DNA from 2 places in the Pseudoalteromonas sp. CnMc7-15 genome. Region 2 is predicted to be linked to the other one. Evidence: riboswitches for the same ligand, from Rfam matches in the RefSeq annotation. Region 2 holds a riboswitch; the other holds the start of a gene.
What was found. Region 2 has a riboswitch for lysine ahead of dapA (4-hydroxy-tetrahydrodipicolinate synthase). Riboswitches for the same ligand answer to the same signal wherever they lie in the genome.

Region 1 (5,513 bases), on a different contig from region 2:
GCCGCTAGTACAAAACCTATACGGCTTTGGAAACCGTCACGCTTATTCGTCATTCGCAGGGATATCTGTTATTGTTTTGCCGCTATTAAATCATAATTACCCGTATTAAAGTAGTCATAGCCACGCTTATCGGAATGTCCTTGATGCTAAACCCTGCCTATCGCTTTTCACCTTTACCGACCGATACCGAGCAACATGCCAAGCACAGCGACGTGGTGTTGCTTTATTGTGCTAAAGCGCACGGTGGATTAAATGACGCACATTTGAACCGCACAGAGCGAGCGGTCTTAGCAAAGCGTAAAAAGGTGCAGGCGCAGCAGGAATATCGCGCCACACGCTGGGCCATAAAACAGCTGGCGCGACAATTATACCCACAGTATCGCGATTACCCTCTTGCTGCCTGGTGCAGTGAATTTGACGTTGATCAGGCGCAGCTGATACTGAGCATTAATGGCCACCCCCTCGATGCGCGGGTGGTCATCAGCCACGCTCACGGCCACATTGCCGTGGCGATGACGCGCGGCGCAACCTTATTAGGCGTAGATATTGAGAAAATTGACAACGCACGCGCCTTTGAAAAGCTGGCGGCGCACTATTATCCCGAGGCCGAGGCAAGAGATATTGGCCGCGATGTTGAGACCTTTTTCCGGGTCTGGACGTTAAAAGAAGCCTACGCAAAAGCGACTAAGCAACCTATTGCCACCTTGTTAGGCCAGCCCATTTTGGAGCTTATCGCCGCCCTTGATGGCCAGGTATATTGTCAGGAACTATTTGCCGGGCACTTTGATATCAGTCTTATCACCGACATGCAGCGCCCGGTGCTCACTGTTAACCTTCCAGCAGCCGTTGATGAATAGTTTGCACCACCGCATCAGACTGGCTTTGCTCAACCAAGAAGCACAGGTTATGTTTCGATGCGCCGTGACAAATGAGGCGAATATCAAACTCACTGAGCACCTGCATTAAATTCAACTCGCTCTGACGCAGGACAATCTCCGAGCCAATTAACGCCACCAATGTGAGGTTATTCTCAACTGACACATGACAAAACTCGCTTAAACGCTCGAGGGCTTGCTGATCAAGCTCCGGACGACTGGCATTAGGGGCATTATCAAGCGTCAATGCGACACTTATCTCCGAAGTTGTGACCAAATCAACGGAGATTTTATGCTCACTCAAAATAGTGAACACCCGCGCTAAAAAGCCGCTCGCTAATAGCATTTCCGGGCTTTTCAGGGTCAAGAGAATTTGGTTTTTACGCTGAGTCACAGCGCGAACTCCAGCTAAAGTGTCTCCTTGTGGCGTTTTTTGTATCCAGGTTCCACCCCCTTGTGGTTCGCGACTGGAGCCGACAAACACACTGATGCCACTGCGTGCAGCGGGTAAAATGGTCGCCGGGTGTAAGACTTTAGCGCCAAAGGTTGCCATTTCGGCGGCTTCGTCAAAGCTTAAGTGGGCGATGGGTGCGGCTTTGGTACAGACTCTGGGATCGGTGCTGAAAATACCGACCACATCGGTCCAAATATATACGCTGTTCGCGCCAATCGCCTCAGCTAATAAGGCCGCACTGTAATCCGACCCCCCGCGCCCTAAGGTGGTGGTATCGCCATAGTCATCACTGCCCATAAAGCCCTGAGTGACAACCACTTGATCTTTAAGCAACGGCAGCAATTGGGCATGGGCTTGCTGTGCCGTAGCTTTAATATTGGGCTGGGCTTTACCAAACTGACTATCTGTTTTGAGCACCGAACGCACATCAAAGCGCGTTGCCGCCACGCCGTGTTCCCGTAATACCTGAGTAAACAAATAAGAGGAGAAGCGCTCGCCAAAACTCAGTAGCTCATCGCTGTGAGCGCTCGATTGTGGCGCTTGCTCAGCGCTGCTTCGAAAAGCGCTCAAGGTGACATCAAAGCCGTGGGCTAAATCGGCATCAAGGCTGACATATTCGAGAATATTAAGCTGGATAGCGATCACCCCATCGATGTGCGCTTGGCGCTGCTGTGGCGTCAATGCACTTTGGCATAACGCTACCAGGTGATTGGTGACCCCGGCACTGGCGCTGACAACTACTACACGCACGTTGTTATTAGCAGCGATGATTTGTGCACACCGGTTCATAGCGCCATGATCGGCCACTGAAGTGCCGCCAAACTTGGCGACAGAATATTCCTGATTCATTATCTCTCCGAGATGAAAAACGAGTTATTTTTCAAATACAATCAGGAGAACTTGGCAAGACTAAAAAGGTAAGAATGTCCATTGCCAGAAGCCCTCCACCCCTACAGGTGACAGTTCCGAGGATTCAGCCTCAAGAACCGAAAGCCATTGCGACGCACAATGCACTTCCTCGGCGATAGTCTCCCTCATAAACGATCAAAGGCTGTCGTCGGCCTCACGTTTACTACCTAGCTATCGCACCTCTTCTGCGACACATTCGATCTTGCGACCGAAGTGAATCAGCAATGTACCTAGCAGACGGCTAGAAGTCAATATCACACTTCACTGGAGGTGTTCTGGCGGTGAATGATTGCTTGGATACACAAGTTGGCCGCAGCCAGCCTGTGTATTGCCGATTATGGAATCTAATTAAGGTTGTATGGGGCAATGCTCACCATCAACTGGCACCCAAACAGTTCGCGTTTCCATACGACAATTATATTCGACGGTTTGCTCTTCTTGTTGAGTGAAATAGGAGTTGTGTTGATGCATATATACGCCACCGGGAGCCTGGCCAGAAGGTCCGGCAATTGTCCAGTTTGCTGGGCAACTTTGTGTTGATAATACAACGCGAGTTTGCCACTCTGGCGCATCGCTATTAGGAGCCGGTGCACTGAGCCTGTAGTGACAACGTTTGTAAGAAACGTCTACTAACTCGGTTCTATAATCACAGACTCTCACTAATCGCTCGTCCCAATACCCTCCGCAATTTACACTGTTTACTTGGGTATCATAGAAGGTATTGTAGTCTGTTACTTTTATTTGTGAGCTAGATGCCAATACATTATTGGCCACGAAAAAGAGCAACGCCAACACACAGGCTGATAAAATTTTTTGTCTCATTTCTATTTCCTTAACAATAGTTTGGAAACAAAAATGCTACATAAACTTATCATTTATATAAACAGAAACTAAGTTGATTATTTTTCAATCAAACCACTATTAACCTATCAACAATAAATAAATCTAAACACCTCTTTTTCATTAAAAAGCCAACGTTATAATTCCTTAATTACGCAACAATCAATTTATAAAAATTTTCTTATAAAGAATAAATGCTCGATATTGTGTGAAAAATAAAGTTACCTTTCCTGTGAATAAAATCGTCATGAGATAAGCTAATAGTGAGTGCTCGCCAATATCTAAGAAAACTGACTACTATCTTCAGTCATGCGCACCACCAAACCTTGGGCCACTAAAAAATGATAAAGCTGTAAATCGGCTATCAGGTCACTCGAGGAGAGCTCAAAGTCTTGAAAAGTTCTATTGTGATAGCGAAAACGAACAATATGTTCATAACGCTGGTGCTGGCAGTAAATGACCTCTTTGACATCAGCGAGCTTTATCGGCGTATCAAGTAAGTTCAGTACCCCATGCTCAACAAATATGGCACTACAGCGTATGGGCTCGATGCTCCATTGATACTGGGCACTGAGCATAAAACTAAATATCAACACCGATATCGCTTGCGCCCAAAAGCTCTGCTCCATCATAAAATTAATAAAAAACAGTACATAGATAAATAATGCACCGGTGTATAAAGCGCGGGTGATCACCGCACGCATGGCAAATTGCTTTTTGCGGGTAAGTTGACTCACTGGGGTCTTCCTTGTTTGATGAAAACTGAATTTAGTGGCTGTAGGCAGACGGTTGTTTTATTAGCCGTTCATTGTCAACAACCATAGTCCACTGACCGTCGTTGTTGTTGGGTGGCTCGTTGACGATGAAGGTGGTGCTGAAAAAACCAATGCCAACACTGAAGTTGTCACCCTCAAATGATTGCAGCGGCCCTTCCACTGAGGTGGAGCCCCCGTTTTTATAGCGTTTATAGGCAACTGAGCCATCTTCAAGAATCAATAGACTCATGCTGGGACTTTGCCAGTGCCCGACATAATCGCGCTTTTGTGCAGGGACGGGTTCTGCGCAACTGCATAGCAGTAAAATAAACGCCAAAGCCAGTAATACTAATCGCATCCGTTGCTCCGTTAGTTGCCGAAATAAGTTATAGGGTTGAGGTAGAAGGCTTTCTTGACGCCTTGGGGGGCGCTATCAATAAGCCAAAAGTAAGGAATTAAAGTCACCAATGAGTAGTGTAAATGAGCGGCTTTACCTTGGGCATTGCCGCTGGTGCCAACACTGCCTATTTGCTCACCGCCACTAAACCAACGACGTTCGCTATCACTGAAGCTGTCTAGATGAGCATAATAGTGTAATCGCCATTTTGGTCCGAGGGCAATCATCACATTGCCGCCCTTGGGCCACTGTCCACGATAAATCACCAAGTGATGTGAAGCGGCCACCACGTCAGTGCCTTTATTGGCAAAAATATCTACCCCTTTATGCATCCCAGAGCTTCCCCAAGGTTCATACCAAAAGGTATCTTGATGCCAATCAGCGCTACTTGCCCCATGCACGGGAATGGTCACCGGCTCGGGCACTAGAAACGCGAATATAAAACCAAACAGTAATGCCGCCAAAACTAACCTCCTTGTTCTTTTTAAGTACCGTCTCGGCTTACTCATGAAGCTGTTTGCTCATAAAATATTTTTTGCCGTTAAGCGGATACTGCTGTTGCACCCATTGCGTTTCATAGCCATGGCGCTCATAAAACGGTTGCGCCTGAAAATCCAAGGTATCGAGCAGCACATAGGTGCACCCGCGCGCCTTTGCAGCTTGTTCTATGGCAGTGAGACACTGTGAGCCGATGCCTTGCCCACGCAATGTGTCACTCACCCAAAGATAATCCAATAGCAACCAATGACCAAAGGTGCGACCACTGGCACCGGCTTTTACTTCGCCTTGTTCATCGCGCCAGCTAACCGCTAAAGGTTTGCGTTCTACATTTTGCCAATGGGCCCAATTATATTGGCTGATTTGCTGAGCAATAAAGTCGAGTAAGTCTTGTTCTGGATTCTGTATTACTTCTAACGTCATATGGCCTCTGAATACATAGATGCAGCTAATTAAACACCGATATAAAAAGCGAAGCTTACAGAGAAAGGAAATGTTTTGCAGCGATCAACGACCAGTTCTAAGAACCAAGGTGCACATCACTGCTAATAACTAAAAAATCGGCGCCAATCCTTTTTACCGTGTAATCGCAATCCATGCCTATATGTGTGCATTTTGAGGGCCAAAATAATGGCCCTCATACTGTCAATGATATACCACTTTGCAGTACTTAAACAAACGCACCCATCAAGTAGGCTCCGCTGTAACCTACTGAATAAGCAATTAATAAGTACACCGTATTGCGCAGATAGCTCATAAAGGTAAGGTCACGCACCTTACTCATG
Region 2 (5,513 bases):
TCAACGCCTCAGTGACTATTTTGCACAAAAGAGTATTAATATTGCCATGTTCTCGGGCTTAAAGCCTTGGGCCGTTTTACTCACTATGGTGCAAATCGAGTATCAAAATGCAGGCTATTCAGAGCAAAACGGAATCGACAAGCAAGTGTTAGCTAAGGCAAACGCAATAGGTAAGCCGATAATGGAGCTCGAGTCGCTAGAGCAGCAACTAGAAATGTTCAGCGCCTTAGATAATTACGCTGATGAAATGGTCAACGATACTTTTCGCCAACTCAAAGACCTCGACCACTATTTTGCTCGATTGATCAGCGCGTGGAAGCAGGGAGATACTGACATACTGAGGCAGTACTACCACGATGCTTTTGATGACTCTGAATTCGGCCAACTTAACGAGCATATTTTACTTATTGAGCGTAATCAAAACTGGGTCGCACAACTTAACCAGCCAATGCAGCAGCAGTCACTGTTTATCGCCGTAGGTGCGCTCCATTTACCGGAAAAAAATGGGCTCGTTAACCTACTGCGCGAACAAGGATTTACGGTTACGAAAAGGCAGCCCTCTCAATAACGTGTTTTTTCAATAACGCGCTCAACTGCTGAGTATTGACCGGCTTGTTAAGTACGGCATTGGCACCGACAGTGATACTCTGCGCGATGCGATGCTCATCTTGACTGGCAGTCACCAAAAAAATAGGCACGCTGAGCGCTAAGCGCTCACGAATCTCAATAATGGTACTTATGCCGTCTTTGTTTGGCATATTTAAATCCATTAATACGCATTGATAGTGATGTTCTAGTAATTTATTGAGTGCTTGCTCACCATCATCAACAATGGTGGTGTTAAAGCCTATTTGCTGAGCTTGTTTAGCAAGCACTAACTGATTTATTGGGTTATCTTCAACAATCAGAATATCGCCATGCTGGCTGCTTGGCTCTAACCGGGCTTTGTCGATAGTAAGTACGGGCCAAGTTAGCTTGGCCTCAGTGCCTGTTGTGGTACTACGAATCGTAAGGCTTCCACCCACCTCTTGAGCCAACGCATACACGAGGCTGAGACCTAATTTCGCGCCCTGAAAGTGCTGTACCTGCTCGGTGTTGTAATACACAGCATGTTGCTGAGCAGCCTCAATATCAGCAGTAGCAATGCCATCGCCGTTATCTTTAACGACAACACTCAGCAGCCCAGATGGTTCATGGTATTCAAATTGCACATGCACCGCAGCGCGCGTATGTATAAAGGCGTTGCTCAATAGCTGATTAACTGCTTGGATTAAATGCAGATGATCAGTTTGTGCTTGAACAGGTAGGCTATCTTCACCCTCGACACTCAATCGCTGCAGGGTTTCAGACTTAAGCTGCCAAGGCGCCAATATTGCACTCACCGTTTGCTTTAATGACTGCTCGGTCACTAAAGTAGTAAACGCTCCCGACTTAAGCTTCTGCAATTCCAACATTTCTTGCACTAGCGCCTGCAAATGTCGGGCGCAGCCCAATGCCGTTTGCTGTTCTTCGCGACCAGCCGCATTATGAGAGTCCAATAGGCCAATAATCCCCGTAATTGGCGTCATTAGCTCATGACTCATATTAGCTAAAAAGTCAGATTTTACCCGATGCGCATGCGCGGCTTGACGCCGTTGGTAACGAAGCCGATAAAGAATGGCTGACACTCGACGTGTCAAAGGATTAAAGATGAGCCACCACTCACATAAAATAGTAGCAATGGCTGCCAGCGTTAAAAGGGGAATAACAAGCTGTAAATGTTCTATTTTTTGCTTAGATTTTGACTCTAATACGGTGACAACAGCATCTAAGTCCTGCAATAACGACAGTAGTTTTTGACCCTGAAAAGCACTTAAAGGTGCATCGCTGCGACTCGCTAACTGCACATACTGGCGCACCCGACCATCCAAGCCCTGCTGGTGATAAAGCGCCAGCACCTGAGGGCTTTGCTGCACCAACTGTGAGCCTAATAAAAACTCATGGTTATTATAAAAGCGCATAGTGGCACGAGCGAGTTGCTGCTGCTCAAAACTTACAGCACGGTCATTGACGGCCAATTTATGCAATGCAATCTTCTGCGAAAGCATCCGCTGCATACCTGCAATATTTATTACTTTCGCGTCATTTCGCTGCATATTGATACTTTTCATCACATACACTGTAGAGCTAAGTATGACAACAACAAGCACACTGGCTGCCCAGAAATAACGTTTTTGTAAGTGTTTGGTAAGACGTTGCATAAGAGGGCCTTTGCAATAACCCCTTAATACTGACACAAAATCAGCCTTTGTAAAATTTGTTCTCGCTTTAGCGTTGACAGCGTTAAGCATAAAGTGATTGAATAAAAAGGCACCCTTATTGAGTCGGCCGCATGTGCTGTGGTCGCAAGGGCTAGAAGAGGAGCGTCATTCAGGTAGTTATGGGAAGGAGAGCAAACTCCAAAGCACCATAACGAGGGGAATGTACGCCGAGAGACCTGTAAAGTTTGCTACTTACTGTCTCGGGCGCATGGGTTGAATCCCAGCGACTGTCACCATAAGCGCTTAGCGCTATGTTTTTGGTGGAGAGCTTCTGGTCTTAGTAACGCTGGGCCCATTTGGCTCTGTGTTTTAAGCCCATTCGCTCTTCGAATTTAACCAGTTCGATGCGAGGCGGGCAACCCCTTCCTAATTCAATCGAACTCGCACTAAGTTCGTGAGAGATGACTACAACTCATTCTTTAGCAGATACCATTGTCTGGACAGCATTGATCACTCCGATGCATGCTGACGGCAGTATTGATTTTAACACCTTAACCCTACTTGTGCGCGAGCAAGAGCAAGCGGGAAACGGCATTCTTATTCTTGGCTCTACTGGTGAAGCTCTGGCTCTCAGTATAGATGAGCAACAAGCCGTAGTTCGTCACGTTACGGCGCTCACCTTGCGTGTGCCACTGATGGTTGGCGTGGGGGGGTTTAATCTTAGCCAGCAACTACAATGGCTTAGTTTTTGTAACCAACACCCCATAGACGCCTACCTTCTGGGAGCGCCCCTATATGCTAAACCGGGTATTCAAGGGCAGCTACATTGGTACTCGGCACTGCTGGATGCCAGCAAAAAGCCGTGCATGTTGTACAACGTGCCCGGACGCGCCGCAGTTAGTATTCCCCCAACAGTCTTAGCACAGCTACAGCAGCACCCACTGTGCTGGGCACTTAAAGAAGCCAGCGGTGATATTGCACAATTTGAGACTTACCGCGAAGCCGCGCCTGAGTTAGCAATTTTCAGTGGCGACGACGCGCTGATGCCTTATTTTGCTCAGGCCGGTGCAGCGGGCCTTGTATCTGTGGCCGCCAACGTCTGGCCACAGCAGACACAGCACCTGGTACAACAATGCCTTCAAGGGCAAAGCATCAATGCCTTTGTCACCTGGCGCAGTGCAATTGATGCGCTGTTCAGTGCAGCCAATCCAGTGCCCGTTAAGTGCCTTTTGCATGCTCTTGAACGCCTCAACAGCCCGGTATTACGACCACCATTAAGCCACCTTGAGCTTAATGACACACAACCACTTCTTAATGCCCATGAACGCATTGTTGCGTGGGCACATTGATAAAATTAGTTAACAAGGTACCTCAGTTATGAGTTGGTTAGACTTACTAAATGACCTCGAAAGCGGCCACGTACGCGCCGCAACACAAGACGAACACGGCCAATGGCACGCCAATGTGGACGTAAAAAAAGGCATTCTCGAAGCCTTCAAAAATGGTAATAACACCGAGTTTGCGGGCGGCTTTGTTGATAAGCATAATCTAGCTCCTCGCGGTTTTAGCGCCCAAGATAATGTTCGTATGGTGCCTGGCGGTAGTGCTGTGCGTCGAGGCGCTTACGTTGCCCCTGGCACCATCATCATGCCACCTGCATATGTCAATATTGGTGCCTTCATCGATAGTGGAACTATGGTCGACAGTCATGCCTTGGTGGGGTCATGTGCGCAAGTGGGCAAAAACGTTCACCTCAGTGCCGCCGTGCAATTAGGTGGCGTGCTCGAGCCAATTGGCGCTAACCCTGTGGTGATTGAAGATGATGCCTTTATCGGCGCGGGCTGTGTCATTGTCGAAGGGGTGGTGGTTCGCCAAGGTGCGGTACTCGCCCCTGGTGTACGTTTAAGCGCCACTATCCCAGTATATGACTGCGTTAACGAGCGACAACTCGATAAGGGCGAAGCGATTCCGGCCAACGCCATCGTTATACCTGGCTCCCGCCCAAGCTCTAGCACTTGGGGACGCGAACAAGGGCTCAGTATGAGCTGTGCGCTTATCGTAAAATATCGCGATCAGCACAGCGATGCATCGCTGGAGTTAGAAGAGGTATTACGCTAATGCCTGTCTCTGGCGCATTGTTAAACGCTTTTGATACCCTCACTCAGGAGCGCCAAGAACCTTGCTTTGTCTACGATCTTGACAGTCTACGTAAGCACCTTGATGAGCTGATGGCGCAAGATGTGGTGAAGTTATGGTATGCGGTAAAAGCTAATCCTTTATCTGCGGTTGTCGAGACTCTGGCAGCCGCTGGCTTTGACTTTGATGTCGCCAGCAGCGGTGAGCTCAATCAGGTGCTTTCACAGCATGTTGGTGCACAACGCATCCTCAACACCGGGCCGGCAAAATCGCGCCAGCAGTTAGGCGAATTCTTAGACGCTGGGGTACGTACCTTTGTGTTGGAGAGTATCAATCAAGTTCGCTGGCTTAATGAGCTGGCGTATAACCAAGGTATTGAAGTGGATGTGTTGCTCAGAGTGCAGTTGCGCTGGCCAGAGGGTGAGCGCAATCCGCTCGGTGGCAATACCCTGACTCCGTTTGGCTTAGCGCCAGAGCAGTGGCAAGGGCTCTACTTAGCCGACTATCCTGCGCTGAATTGCATTGGCCTGCATATTTTTCAGTGGGGCAACATGCTTGATGCGGCCCAGCTGCTTCACCTATGGCAAAGCATGTTAGCGCCATTACAAACACTCTGTGAACGCCTTGGTTTTGCCATGCAAGTACTGGATTTGGGTGGCGGCTTAGGCGTTCCTTATGACAGCGAAAGCAGCCCGCTAAAGTGGCAGGATGTGCTCGGCGCACTGCGCGATATTAAGCGGCAAAGCGGCGTAAAAGAGTTGTGGATGGAGCTGGGCCGTTACGCCGTCGCACAATGTGGTTACTATTTAGACCCCGTCATTGAACAAAAAACAAATTATGGCGAGCGCCAACTGATCGTCGCTGGTGGTATTAATCATCTTTTACGCCCCGCTGTGGCAGGGCAAAACTTCCCCGCGCAGTTATTACGCCGAAGTACAGCCGAACAGGTAAACTATCGTATCCATGGACCTTTGTGTACGGCGCTGGATAGCCTAGGACAACACTCGCTGCCTGAGGATATTGATGAACATGATTGGCTCGTGTTTATGCAGGCCGGAGCCTATGGCTTCACCGAGAGTATGCCATTTTTTCTGTGCCACTCATTGGCTGGTGAATACGTGTTTGAGCACGGCACTT

Region 1: linked by a shared signal. The riboswitch ahead of lysC (lysine-sensitive aspartokinase 3) and the one ahead of dapA (4-hydroxy-tetrahydrodipicolinate synthase) in region 2 are both predicted to bind lysine.

The regions. Positions count from the first base shown of each region.
Region 1 is NZ_JAKRFT010000001.1:460,547-466,059, forward strand. It holds gene MHM95_RS02085 (sodium-dependent transporter) at 1-53, opposite strand, end outside; gene MHM95_RS02090 (4'-phosphopantetheinyl transferase superfamily protein) at 144-857, shown strand; gene lysC (lysine-sensitive aspartokinase 3) at 829-2,178, opposite strand; lysine riboswitch at 2,259-2,431, opposite strand; gene MHM95_RS02100 (hypothetical protein) at 2,587-3,060, opposite strand; gene MHM95_RS02105 (hypothetical protein) at 3,360-3,815, opposite strand; gene MHM95_RS02110 (hypothetical protein) at 3,847-4,191, opposite strand; gene MHM95_RS02115 (M23 family metallopeptidase) at 4,203-4,694, opposite strand; gene MHM95_RS02120 (GNAT family N-acetyltransferase) at 4,732-5,151, opposite strand; gene nhaD (sodium:proton antiporter NhaD) at 5,399-5,513, opposite strand, start outside.
Region 2 is NZ_JAKRFT010000003.1:647,394-652,906, forward strand. It holds gene MHM95_RS10260 (TraB/GumN family protein) at 1-568, shown strand, start outside; gene MHM95_RS10265 (response regulator) at 543-2,240, opposite strand; lysine riboswitch at 2,388-2,579, shown strand; gene dapA (4-hydroxy-tetrahydrodipicolinate synthase) at 2,702-3,589, shown strand; gene MHM95_RS10275 (2,3,4,5-tetrahydropyridine-2,6-dicarboxylate N-succinyltransferase) at 3,618-4,358, shown strand; gene MHM95_RS10280 (PLP-dependent decarboxylase) at 4,358-5,513, shown strand, end outside.